One region of the Bacillus paralicheniformis genome, then DNA from elsewhere that is predicted to be linked to it. Evidence: riboswitches for the same ligand, from Rfam matches in the RefSeq annotation. Region 1 holds a riboswitch; each other region holds the start of a gene.

The links. Region 1 has a riboswitch for thiamine pyrophosphate ahead of thiC (phosphomethylpyrimidine synthase ThiC). Riboswitches for the same ligand answer to the same signal wherever they lie in the genome.
Region 2: linked by a shared signal. The riboswitch ahead of thiT (energy-coupled thiamine transporter ThiT) and the one ahead of thiC (phosphomethylpyrimidine synthase ThiC) in region 1 are both predicted to bind thiamine pyrophosphate.
Region 3: linked by a shared signal. The riboswitch ahead of tenA (thiaminase II) and the one ahead of thiC (phosphomethylpyrimidine synthase ThiC) in region 1 are both predicted to bind thiamine pyrophosphate.
Region 4: linked by a shared signal. The riboswitch ahead of tenA (thiaminase II) and the one ahead of thiC (phosphomethylpyrimidine synthase ThiC) in region 1 are both predicted to bind thiamine pyrophosphate.

What each region holds. Positions count from the first base shown of each region.
Region 1 covers NZ_CP023665.1:1,030,198-1,033,333, forward strand. The annotation lists gene aroD (type I 3-dehydroquinate dehydratase) at 122-886, shown strand; TPP riboswitch at 993-1,101, shown strand; gene thiC (phosphomethylpyrimidine synthase ThiC) at 1,250-3,025, shown strand.
Region 2 covers NZ_CP023665.1:3,309,177-3,312,312, reverse strand. The annotation lists gene CP943_RS16900 (processed acidic surface protein) at 1-565, shown strand, start outside; gene CP943_RS16895 (class D sortase) at 672-1,229, shown strand; gene thiT (energy-coupled thiamine transporter ThiT) at 1,270-1,854, opposite strand; TPP riboswitch at 1,966-2,065, opposite strand; gene CP943_RS16885 (GntR family transcriptional regulator) at 2,227-3,136, shown strand, end outside.
Region 3 covers NZ_CP023665.1:1,367,873-1,371,008, reverse strand. The annotation lists gene tenI (thiazole tautomerase TenI) at 1-608, opposite strand, end outside; gene thiO (glycine oxidase ThiO) at 1-13, opposite strand, end outside; gene tenA (thiaminase II) at 583-1,284, opposite strand; TPP riboswitch at 1,368-1,476, opposite strand; gene CP943_RS06925 (monovalent cation:proton antiporter family protein) at 1,536-3,136, opposite strand, start outside.
Region 4 covers NZ_CP023665.1:4,224,204-4,227,339, forward strand. The annotation lists gene CP943_RS21540 (ABC transporter ATP-binding protein) at 1-452, opposite strand, end outside; gene CP943_RS21545 (ECF transporter S component) at 427-1,026, opposite strand; gene tenA (thiaminase II) at 1,023-1,709, opposite strand; TPP riboswitch at 1,823-1,927, opposite strand; gene CP943_RS22560 (hypothetical protein) at 2,132-2,290, shown strand; gene aceA (isocitrate lyase) at 2,341-3,136, opposite strand, start outside.

The DNA.
Region 1 (3,136 bases):
GTTGGTATATAAGTGCTTTAAGTGTTTAGCCTTCTTTCTTAATTTCTGCTTGTGCTTACGGCCAATCTTCGGTACCGTTAATGCAAAGACCCTTGTAATATAGAGAACAGGAGTGAGGCCGTTGTTGAATACGGTGAAGATCAGAGGGGTGGCCATCGGAGAAGGAGCCCCGAAAATTTGCGTGCCGCTCATCGGAAAAACGCATGAACAATTGAAAGAAGAAGCTGCTTTTCTTCTATCGATTAATCCGGATCTTGCCGAATGGCGGGCGGATTTTTTTGAGGATGTCGAAGACGTTGACAAAGTGAAAAAGGTATTGGCTGACATCCGGGAGATCTTAAAGGATATCCCGTTGATATTTACATTTCGCAGCGCGGAGGAAGGCGGCGAAAAAGAAGTCAGTAAGGAATTTTACTTTTCCTTGAATCATGCCGTAGTAAAAACAGGGCTGGCAGATGTGATTGATGTCGAGCTGTTCAATGAAGAGCATCATGTGGAAAAACTAGTTCAATCGGCTCATATGCAGCATGTCTTTGTCATTATATCCAACCACGATTTCGGGAAGACGCCGAGAGCGGAAGAGATCGTTTCCCGTCTCCGAAAAGCCCAGGATCTTGGCGCCGATTTCCCTAAGATCGCGGTGATGCCTGAAACACCGGCAGATGTGCTGGTGTTGCTTGAGGCGACTCATATGATGCATGAGCGGTATGCGAAGCGGCCGATTATCACGATGTCGATGGCCGGAAAAGGCTTGATCAGCCGGCTCGCCGGAGAGGTATTTGGCTCGGCCGTGACGTTCGGCGCAGCGAAAAAAGCATCCGCACCTGGCCAAATTGAGGCGACGGATTTGAAACATATACTTGATGTGCTTCATCGCAATTTATAATCATTGGGTGCGCCGCTCTGATCCCTTTTATAGTGAAAAAGATTCATATATTTTTCCATCCTTTTCACTTGCCAAATCGGTGTGTTACGATAAAAAATGAATTGAATAGCTTTACTAGGGGTGCCCGACTGCGGGCTGAGAGAGAAACATGTGTTTCTTAACCCTTTGGACCTGATCTGGTTCGTACCAGCGTGGGGAAGTAAAAAGGATTCGGGAGAAGATGGGGAATGGGTATGGTCCGTCTGTCTTCCAGTGATTTTACTGACTGTAAAACCAGGTTCATCATATGATCCTGGTTTTTTTGTGCTGGTGCTGTTCCGGAGTTTCGTCCTGATCAATTTTTTAGAGGGGAAGGATTTTTACATGAAACAGGAGTCAGTACAGCAAAAAAACATCTCGATTATGTCAAGTTTTTCAGGGAGCCGCAAAGTGTATGTCGAAGGGGCGCGACCTGACATTCAAGTGCCGATGAGAGAAATTTCGCTAAGTCCGACGACGGGTTCATTTGGCGCCGAAGAAAATCAGCCTGTCCGCGTCTACGACACGAGCGGTCCCTATACGGACGCGAATGCAGAGGTTGATATTCTTAAGGGGCTGAAACCTTTGCGGGCGACCTGGATCAGGGAGCGCGGCGATACCGAAGAATATGAAGGCAGAGAAATCAGACCGGAGGATAACGGCTATAAAAGCAAAGAGAAAGCGAGCAACAGCTATCCAGGGTTGAAACGAAAACCGCTGCGCGCGAAAAAAAGTCAAAATGTCACCCAGCTGCATTACGCAAGAAAGGGGATCATTACGCCCGAGATGGAATTTATCGCGATCCGAGAGCATGTATCTCCCGAATTTGTTCGTGATGAAGTGGCAAGCGGACGGGCGATTATTCCGTCAAACATCAACCATCCGGAAAGCGAACCGATGATTATCGGCCGCAACTTCCACGTGAAAATCAATGCCAACATCGGCAATTCCGCTGTCACCTCTTCGATTGAAGAAGAAGTAGAAAAAATGACATGGGCCATCCGCTGGGGCGCCGATACGATGATGGACTTGTCCACAGGTAAAGATATTCATACAACGAGGGAGTGGATCATCCGCAATTGTCCAGCTCCTGTAGGGACTGTGCCGATTTATCAGGCGCTTGAAAAAGTAAACGGCGTCGCGGAAGATCTCACTTGGGAGATTTACCGCGATACATTAATCGAGCAGGCTGAGCAAGGCGTTGATTATTTTACGATTCATGCCGGCGTCCTTCTTCGGTATGTGCCGCTGACGGCAAAGCGCGTCACTGGAATTGTATCCCGCGGCGGGGCAATTATGGCGCAATGGTGTTTGGCTCATCATGAGGAAAGCTTTCTGTACACTCATTTTGAAGAGATTTGCGAGATTATGAAAACATACGATATCGCATTTTCGCTCGGGGACGGCCTTCGGCCCGGCTCGATTGCCGATGCGAATGATGAGGCCCAATTTGCCGAATTGGAGACGCTCGGCGAGCTGACGGAAATCGCCTGGAAGCATGATGTTCAAGTGATGATCGAAGGACCGGGACACGTGCCGATGCATAAAATTAAAGAGAATGTTGACAAGCAGATGGAAATTTGCAAAGAGGCGCCGTTTTACACGCTCGGCCCGCTGACGACCGATATTGCACCGGGCTACGATCATATTACATCGGCAATCGGAGCGGCGATGATCGGCTGGTACGGTACGGCCATGCTTTGCTATGTGACGCCGAAGGAGCATTTGGGACTGCCGAACAAAGACGATGTCCGCGAAGGCGTCATAACATACAAAATCGCGGCCCATGCGGCTGACCTTGCCAAAGGGCACCCCGGCGCGCAAATCCGCGATGACGCGCTTTCCAAGGCGCGCTTTGAATTCCGCTGGCGGGACCAGTTCAATTTGTCGCTCGATCCGGAAAGAGCGCTTGAATACCATGACGAAACCCTTCCGGCGGAAGGCGCCAAAACGGCACACTTTTGTTCAATGTGCGGGCCTAAATTTTGCAGTATGAGAATTTCCCAGGATATTCGCGACTATGCCAAGGAAAACGACCTTGATGAACAAAAGGCTATTCAAAAAGGATTGGAAGAGAAGGCGAAGGAATTTAAAAAAGCAGGCGGCAGCATTTACAGTTAAAAACGGGCAATACTGCAGATGAAAGGGGAACCTTTCATCTGTTTTTTTATAATATGGGGTTGACAGGTCGGAATAATATGAATTAGTATGTTGTTTAATATTTCGGAAAAT
Region 2 (3,136 bases), 2.1 Mb from region 1:
TGATCAGGAGTGGGAAAGGCTCGTGAATCATCTCCGAAAGGTGCGCGATAAAAATCCAAACCTTGAAAATGATTTGATGGCTCTTGGAGAACGTCTTGAAGCGGTAGCCGATTTCGAGTCTGTATCAGAGCTGTCAGCTCAGGATATCGCTGAAATGCTATCCATTTTAAACGATCTTCAGAAGACGCTTGAAGTGAAAACAAAATACTATCTTGTTAAAGACGGAAAGAAAAAAGAAGTGTCTTTGACAACGCTTGTCAGCGCGGAAGATCTGAAGGGAGCAAGCCTTCTGGTGGAAGTATACGATCTGCAAGGCAACTTCATTTTGGATGTATTGCTGACGCCTGACATGATCGGATCTGATTTAATTCATGATACAGGGTCAAAAGTGAAGCAAACCCAAACGGCTGTCAAACATGATTCAAAGCCATCTCATGTGAAAAAGACGGTTAAAGGTGCAAAGCTTCCAAAGACAGCCGGGCATTACGCGGAATGGTCGATCTTAGGCGCCGTTCTGATGTTTGGCGGATTCTTCATGATCAGAAGGCTTCGCAAAGCGGCTTAACATGTCACTTCCCATTCTAATTATGTAGAGAATGGGAAGTTTTTATAAGGAGTGAAAGGAAATTAAGGCACATCGAAAAAAAATCATCTGGCTCGCAGCTATTGTGATGGTTGTGTGCGGCGCTTATTTTACAACAACGAATGTGTTCAAGTTAATGCACGGCTACGCTCTTTTTTCATTTCAGCAGATGAAAGAAGAAGAAAAGCCTGAAAAACCTCCGATTCAGACGGCGAAAAAAGAAAAAACGGTGATTGATCAAACATTTAAAACCGGGGAGAAAATCGGTGATCTTGTCATTCCGAAAATCAATGCAAGGATTCCTATATATCACGGGACAGATGAAGACGAGCTGCAAAAAGGCGTGGGCCATTTCGCTGGTTCCGTTCTGCCTGGAGAAGATGACAACTCGGTTTTATCAGGCCACCGGGATACGGTTTTCCGAAAACTCGGCCGAGTGGGGAAAGGCGATCAGTTAATTGTTGAAGCTTCCTACGGAACTTTTACATACAAAGTGAAAAAGGTGCGGATCGTGGATGCGGATGACCGGACGGTGATTGTACCAAAGCCGAGAGCAACATTGACGGTTTCCACCTGCTATCCTTTTGACTTTATCGGTTCAGCACCGGAGCGGTATATATTGGTCGCGGATTTGATTAAATCATAAAAAACAGCGGAATCTCAGGCGAGTCCGCTGTTTTTTTATGCTATCTCATGTCTGATCTGTTTTCCAAGAGTTTTGGCGCGGTTAGCAGCAGTAAACAAAGGACAATTGTGCAGACAATGAAAGACGGAAGCATATATGTTCCATTATATACCAAGGAATAAATCCATACCGGAGTGCCTTCAGGCGCATAGTTTCCAAAAAAGACAGCGCCGCTGATGACATGAGCGAGAAATTTCAGTCCGCTTCCGAGAAAGACGGCCAGCGTAACATAGAAAATGATCTTTCCTTTTTGTTTCTCGACTGAAGCATTTCTGATCGATCCGGCAAAAAAGCCGCCGATCCCCGCGGCTGTAGGCGCGATAAAGTAATCAAGAAAAAGCTGCAGAGGATGAACTACGTAATATCCTCCAGTGACGAACTGAAGCAATCCGGCTAAAAACCCGGTTGCCAGCCCTGCCTTCAGCCCCCATCTAAAGGAAATCAGGAAGATCGGAATCATCATGACGGCGATTGAACCGCCTTGAGGCATTTTTAAAAACATTCCGGACACCATATCAAGTATAAGTGCTATTCCTGTCATAAACGCAATTTCAATCAGCTGTACAAGTTGTTTAGATTGATTCATCATAACCCTCACTTTTGATGAACAAAGGGATACTGGACTTCTTTCCCAATAAAAAAAGCAATGCGGGGAAGGAGTAGGAAAGTTTTCCACGCACTGCTTTGGATGCAATTAGAAATGACTTTGCCACATCCCTACGCCAGCGTTAACTAACAGGTTCAAAGGGTCAGAACGGTCGTTCACTCTCAGCCTCGAGGCTCCCCTTGTGGTCATCAAGTTATTTAGTTATATTCTACTATACTAAAAAAAGAAACGGACGACAAGCTGATTTTTCGAAAAATTTTGCTTAATTTCTCCAATATGTAGCAATGCAAACATCTTTTCCTTTATAATAGAACGTATTCGTACGTACAAGATCAGTAAAGGGTTGATCTGATGAGTGAACCTACAAAATACAGCATGGTGAAAAATAAAATTAAATCGTGGATATATGAAGGCAAAGTGAAGCCGGGGGAAAAAATTCATTCGGAAAACGAATTGATGAAAATATTTGATGTAAGCAGGCACACGATCCGGCAAGCGATTGGCGACCTTGTTCATGAAGGGCTTTTATACAGAGAGCAGGGCTCAGGGACGTATTGCTCTCACCGTCTTCAGCTTTCTGAAAAAGGAAGGGAAAGAAATAAGATGATCGGGGTTATTACGACTTACCTTTCGGATTACATTTTTCCTTCTATTATAAGAGGAATCGAATCGTCACTGTCCAGCGAAGGATACACCCTTGTCGTCGCGAGCACCAATAATGACATTGAAAAAGAAAAACAATGCCTTGTGAATATGCTCGATAAAAAAATTGCTGGGTTGATCGTGGAGCCGACGAAAACAGGAAGCTTTAACCCGAATTTAAGTTACTATCTGACGCTTGAACAACATCATATTCCGTATTTGATGATCAACCAATTTTATCAGGAGCTAAATCCGCCCCATTTCATTTTGGATGATGAACACGGCGGCTTTATCGCCACTGAGCATTTGATTAAACTCGGCCATGAAAAAGTGTTCGGTTTCTTTAAACAGGACGATATGCAGGGCGCCAACCGGATGAAAGGATTTATCCGTGCTTTCAGAGAAAACGGCTTGTCGTTTTACCCTGAAATGGTCGTGACGTACACAACAGAGAACAAAAAACAAAAAACGATAGCTGAAGCCAGGAAGCGGCTTTCTTCATCAGATCGTCCGACTGCCATATTCTGCTATAATGACGAGATAGCGCTTATGGTGTTGGATGTCGTGAGGGAATTCGGTTTGAAAGTGCCGGCAGACATTTCGATTGTCGGATATGACG
Region 3 (3,136 bases), 340 kb from region 1:
AGCGCTTTCTCATATGAATCTCCCTTCGCGAGACAGGCAAGCCGCGCGGCCGCCTCATCCGGTCTGTCATGAGAAAAGATCCCCGACATCACGGCGATGCCGTCTGCCATTTTGACTTCCGCCAGTCGTTGTTCGGTAATACCCCCGATCGCAATGACCGGAATGCGGACAGCCGCCTTCACTTCAGCCAGACTGAGAGCTCCTCTTCCTTTCCGGCCCTTTTTACAGTCCGTTTCAAAAATGTGGCCGAACAGCACGTAATCTGCACCTTCAGTTTCAGCCTGAACCGCTTCTTCTGGCGAATGGACGGACTTTCCGATTTTCAAATGCGGAAAACGGCTCCTCACACTTTTGACGGAAAAGCCGTGTGAAGGCAGCTGAACCCGGTGAATGTGATGAAACAAAGCGATATCAACCCTGTCGTTGATGATCAGTTTCCGCTTATCAACCCCTTCTTTGGCAAGGCGGTCGATTAAACTTGATATTTCACTTACTTTTTTTGATCTTTCCCTGATATGGATAAAGTCAACGGCATTTTGAATCGAGATGATTTTTGCAGCAAGCTCTTCCACAGAGTGCTTGTCATCGGTGATCGCGTGCAGATGCAAGCTGATCCACCCCGCTTTTTGACCAGCTTTCTTTTTGGTAGGCCATATCCCAGAAGCTGTATTCGTAGAAGCTGGAGATGACGAAGTTCTCCTTCATCTTCGCGCGCGTTTTCTCATCGGCGTTTTCAGCCAGCTCATCGAAGCGGTTGATCTGTTCTGTCACAAGTTCTTTAAACCAGTCGCCTCCGTATGTCGCGATCCATTCCTGATAAATCGCGCTGTCAGGCCTGCACGTTTTTAACGTTTCGCCGACGTCATAATAGAGCCAATAGCAAGGAAGCAAAGCGGCCAGTATTTCCGCAAAACTGCCGCTCACGACAGAACGGTACATATGCGATGTGTACGCATACGCTGTCGGCGACGGCTGAAACGACTCCAGTTCTTCCTTTGTGATTCCCAATAGATCGGTGAATTTCCTATGGAGCGACATCTCGGCTTCATATGTGCCTTTCGCGTGTTCAGCCATCCGGCTTGTCGTATATAAATCGCGAGCATATGCCGCACCAAAGGATTGGACTTTGGCAAAGTGGGTCAAATAGTAGGAATCCTGCATGACATAGTATTTAAATCGATCAACCGGAAGTGTGCCGTCTCCAATCCCTTGAATAAACGGATGGACAAAACTGCCTTCCCACCATTTTGCAGCGCTGTTTCGGCATTCTTCTGAAAACTTCATTTCGAGGCTCCTCCTTCGATTCTGAACATAAAAAAACCACTTTCCCGCAAGGAAAGTGGTTTGGAATTTGCATAAATACATACTCAAATACCGTGCCACTTCCCTACGCAGGTTTGAACCTGTTCAGGTTATGAGGGTCTAAAAGTCACACTTTTATCTCAGCCCTTATCAAGGACTCCCCTAGTGGAAAACATTTCTTGTTCATTCAGTTTATACTTTTATCTTATCACGAATTGCAAAATGGTCAAGCATCAGTCTCCAAGCGTTTTTCTCAATTCCGCAATATATTCGCGCGAACCGGTGGCGATCAGCCTGTCACCCAACTGCAGCCTTGTATCCCCGTGGGGCACGATGCTGTCCACCCCGCGGAAAATTCGGACGAAGATAACATCTCCCGTAAACGGAAACTCCCTTAACAGAACACCGTCAAATCGCTCATTGCTCATATTGATCTGATACAGCGACGCATCCTGGTTCGTCAGGAGTTTCATAACGCCAGGCGCCTCGATAAGCGCGCGCAGCAGCGTTTTTGTAGAAAGCAGAATAGAGAATGTATCAATTCCGTTATCTTTCAGTCTGGATTCGGCGTCTGGAGAATCTGCGCTGGCGATAATTCTCGCGACTTTCTGCTCCTTCGCAAAAAGCGCGATCCCTGTATTGCGCTCTTCGCTGCCAGTGGCCACGACGAGTATATCCGTTTGGAAAACGCCGAATGATTGAAGCGTCTCGTATTCATAATCAGGCAAAACTTCAACATCAAACACCGGGTCCGCCAGATTTTCTTCCTTTTTTTCCTGCCGGACATGCAGGATTCTGACGTGATAATCTTCCGGAGAAAGTTCGAGCGTGACTGGCAGCGTCATTTGATTTGCGCCGATAAAGGTGATCGTCTTTTTCTCTTTTTCGCTTTCCGTTTTCGGCATTAATTTTTTAAAGCCGGTCGGTGTGATGATGCATGTAATGACAGCGACCAGAATCAGCGCGCCGGACATCTGCGCGTCAATGACGCCGATGCGCTCGCCGATCGTTGTCGCCGCGATCACCAAAGAAAGCGTGGAAGTCAGGAGAAAACCGGAAGCCAGCACGGTTTTCATGTCATACCACTTTTTCAAAAACAGCACCGGAACGACTTTGCTGATTAACAGAGCCACAAACAGAAGCGGGATCATCACTAAAATTTTCGGATTGCCAAACAGTGACCAAATGTCCAATTTGACGCCTGTCATCACAAAGAAGATCGGGATGAGGAATCCGTATCCGAATGAATCGAGCTGCTGAACGAGCTCCTTGTTCGGCGAAAGCAGCGAAACAAGCACCCCGGCCAAAAACGCGCCAAGTATGTTTTCTGCACCGAGCGACTCGGACAGCGCCACAAGTACGATGATCAGCGTAAATATCGCCCTTGTGCCGATCTGGATCGTTCCTTTTGACAGCACTTCGACAAAAGGCCGCTTTTTAAATATCCTTCCGAACAGGTATAAAACGACGCCGGCGGCAAATAAGATCATCAGCAGCCACATATTGCTGTTTTCGTCCCCGTAGATTGAGGCGAACACTGCAAGCAGAATCATCGTGACAAGATCGGCAATGACGGCGACAAGCAAAATAATCTGGCCGATATTTGTCTTCATGAGACGCTCTTCTTTCAGCGTCGGAACGACAACCCCGAGCGAAATTGTCGAAATGATCAGCGTCATTAAAAAGGCGTTGTCAATAAATCCTGCCATGACAAAGCTGTAAGAAAGGCCGAGCGATAAAATAAAGACGGCAATAAAGATGACCGAAGCCGTTTTAAATGTATTCGGCGCTTCCTTTCCGCTTGGAAGCAGCTGCTTTTTCTTTCCTTTTTCAA
Region 4 (3,136 bases), 1.2 Mb from region 1:
TCAGGCTCCAGAGCGAGCAGGCACGCTAATGCCAGTCTCTGCTTCATACCGCCTGACAAGGTTTCGATCGGCGTTTTCTTATCTATCTTTAATCCGACTTGCTCCATCAGCTCCGAGATGATGCCGTCCATATCTTTTGGGGAGACGGACCGGTTTTCTAGGCTAAAAGCGATTTCCTCATCAACATGAAGCATGCAGAACTGCGAATCCGGATCCTGAAACATAACGCCGGCGCTCTTTCTGCGATTGACCTCTCCGCTGACCTCAGCTTCGACATGTTCAGGAATGATGCCGGAAAGCACGGACAACAGTGTCGATTTGCCGCTTCCGCTCGGACCGAGTATCAGCACTTTCTCTCCCTGCCCAATCGACAGCGAGACCCGGTCTAGGACTGTTTCAGGACGATGATAAAAACGGACGGAAAGGTTACTGCATCCGAGAAATGAACGCATCGGCATCATCCTTCTTCCGCTGTTCCTTCATGATCTCATACTGATTCAGGACTCCCGTTTTCGCAAGCGCTTCGACAACGGCTTTTGCCAGCCAGCCGCCGAGTACAATGCCGCTGATGATTTGGATGATAAGCGTCATGATCAGCGTTTGCGTCGTATAGTAGGCAAAACCGTTCGCCATCAGGCTGTATGTCATGCTTCCGACCGCGGCAAGCGCACCGGAAAGCATAAGGGTAAACAAGTTGTAACGCTTATAGCGAAAGATCGCAAACGCGATTTCCGCACCGGCTCCCTGGAACACACCGATTAATAATGCTGACAGTCCAAAGTGGCTTCCGGTCAGCAGTTCGACCGCCGCAGCTGCCGTCTCGGCAATCAGCGCCGCACCCGGTTTACGGATGATATAAGCGACAATCGGGCTGGCGATCACCCAAATGCCGAACATAAAGTTCGCTCCGACAGGCCCGACAATAGCTGAAACAGGGATCCACAAGGTGGACCATCCTAAGTAAATGACGCCGCATGCAACGGACAAGATCACTGCCATCACGACTTCTTTCATGTTCCAATTCATCGTCTCACCGCCTCCATTTCCACAGGCCAATCTTCAACTGTATAAGCCATCTCCCAAAAGCCGTATTCAAGCTGACAGCTTTGCAAAAAAAGCTCCTTCATTTTTTCTTTTTCAGCCTTGCCCGCTGTTTCGGCCCATTCATCCAGGCGGGCGCAAAACTTCGTCGTGATTGAATCGGTTCTGTCTCCGTAAAAACAGATCCAGTCATAAAATGGATGCGACGGGTCAGGCTGAACGTCCATCATCAGTTTTTTTCCGATCTCCCAATATGTCCACGGACAAGGCAGCAAGACGGCTAATATCTCTCCCAGCGTGCCTTCGTGCGCCGTCGTCAGCATATGGTGGATATAATGATGGGCAGAAGGCGCAAGCGGATAGCCCTGCAGAGATTCATACTCCACCCCCGCGGCCCGGCACAGGTTGTTGTGCGGGTGCACTTCGCTGTTTAATACAAATGAAATCTGCTCATGAAACATCTCCATGTCTTTCCGGTTTTGACACTTGGAAATTGCAATTCCGTAGATTTGAATAAAAGCGTTCAAATACTCGTAATCTTGCTTCACATAATGAATAAGCTGCTCCTTTTTCAGCTTGCCGGACGCCAGTCCCAATACAAACGGATGCTCAAAAATGGCTTCAAAAATAGGGTCTGCCTCGCGGCGAAGTTCTGCAGAAAAACTCATGTAGATAGCCTCCTCAGCAATCGGTTTTATAAGGAAGGCACAGGGGGAGCGAGCCGCTTTTTACGCAAAAAAGCCGCCCCAAAATGGAGCGGCCTTTGTATGATGAAATCATAAAGACACCGGCTCCACTTCCCTACGCTAGTATGAACTAGATCAGGTTCAAAGGGTCCAAGATCGCTTCTTGTCTCAGCCGGCTTACGGCTCCCCTAGTGGACTTCCTATTACATTAACTTTTACTCTACACATCAATGATTATGATGTCAACCTGAGTTTTTCAGTTTTATTCTTGTATAGAACCGCCGGGTTTCATACAGAAGATGCAGCGGGTAAAAATATTTATGGAAAAATGTTAATTTTCTGAAACCTTTTGCAGGCTTGTTCGTCTAATATAGTGAAGACAAAAAAATTTGGAGGGGATATTTATGATGATGTTTATCTTGATTTTGACAATGGCTGTGTATTTGTTCTATTCTTTCAGCAAAGACAACCGGCCGGCCAAAAGAAACAACAAAAATCATCAGACACTGACTGTTATTAGGGAAAACCCTTTTACCGCCCCTTCCAATGATGTCAATTGCTAACTTGATAGACAACAAGCAAGCCGCCCCATGACGGGCGGCTTTTTACGTTTTTAGGATTGAAATTGTTCCGCTTCAGTCGATCCCTTCAGTGCAGTGGTTGATGAAGTCCCGCCTGTCACAACCTGGGCGACTTCATCAAAGTAGCTCGTTCCGACTTCGCGCTGATGCCTTGTCGCCGTATAGCCGTGGACTTCGCTGGCAAACTCGGCCTGCTGCAGATCAGAATACGCCGCCATTCCGCGGTGCTTATATTGGCGGGCCAATTCAAACATGCCGTGGTTTAAGGCGTGGAAGCCTGCCAGTGTGACAAATTGAAATTTATAGCCCATTTCACTGAGCTGTTTCTGGAAGTTCAAGATGGTGTTGTCATCCAGTTTGGCCTTCCAGTTGAACGAAGGGGAGCAGTTGTAGGCGAGCAGTTTGCCCGGGAATTTTTCATGGATCGCCTGTGCAAACCGGCGGGCTTCTTCAATATTCGGCTCAGACGTTTCACACCAGATCAAATCGGCATACGGCGCATACGCCAAACCTCTCGCAATCGCCTGATCAAGACCCGGCTTTGTTTTGAAGAACCCTTCCGCTGTTCGCTCTCCCGTCAAAAACGGCGCATCATATGAATCGACGTCGCTTGTGATCAGGTCGGCCGCATTCGCGTCCGTACGGGCAATAAGAATGGTCGGGACTCCCATCACGTCTGCGGCGAGGCGCGCGGCAATCAAATTACGCACCGCCGTTTGCGTCGGAAGCAGCACTTTCCCGCCCAAATGCCCGCACTTTTTCTCAGACGACAACTGGTCTTCAAAGTGAACTCCCGCGGCGCCGGCTTCAATCATACCTTTCATCAGC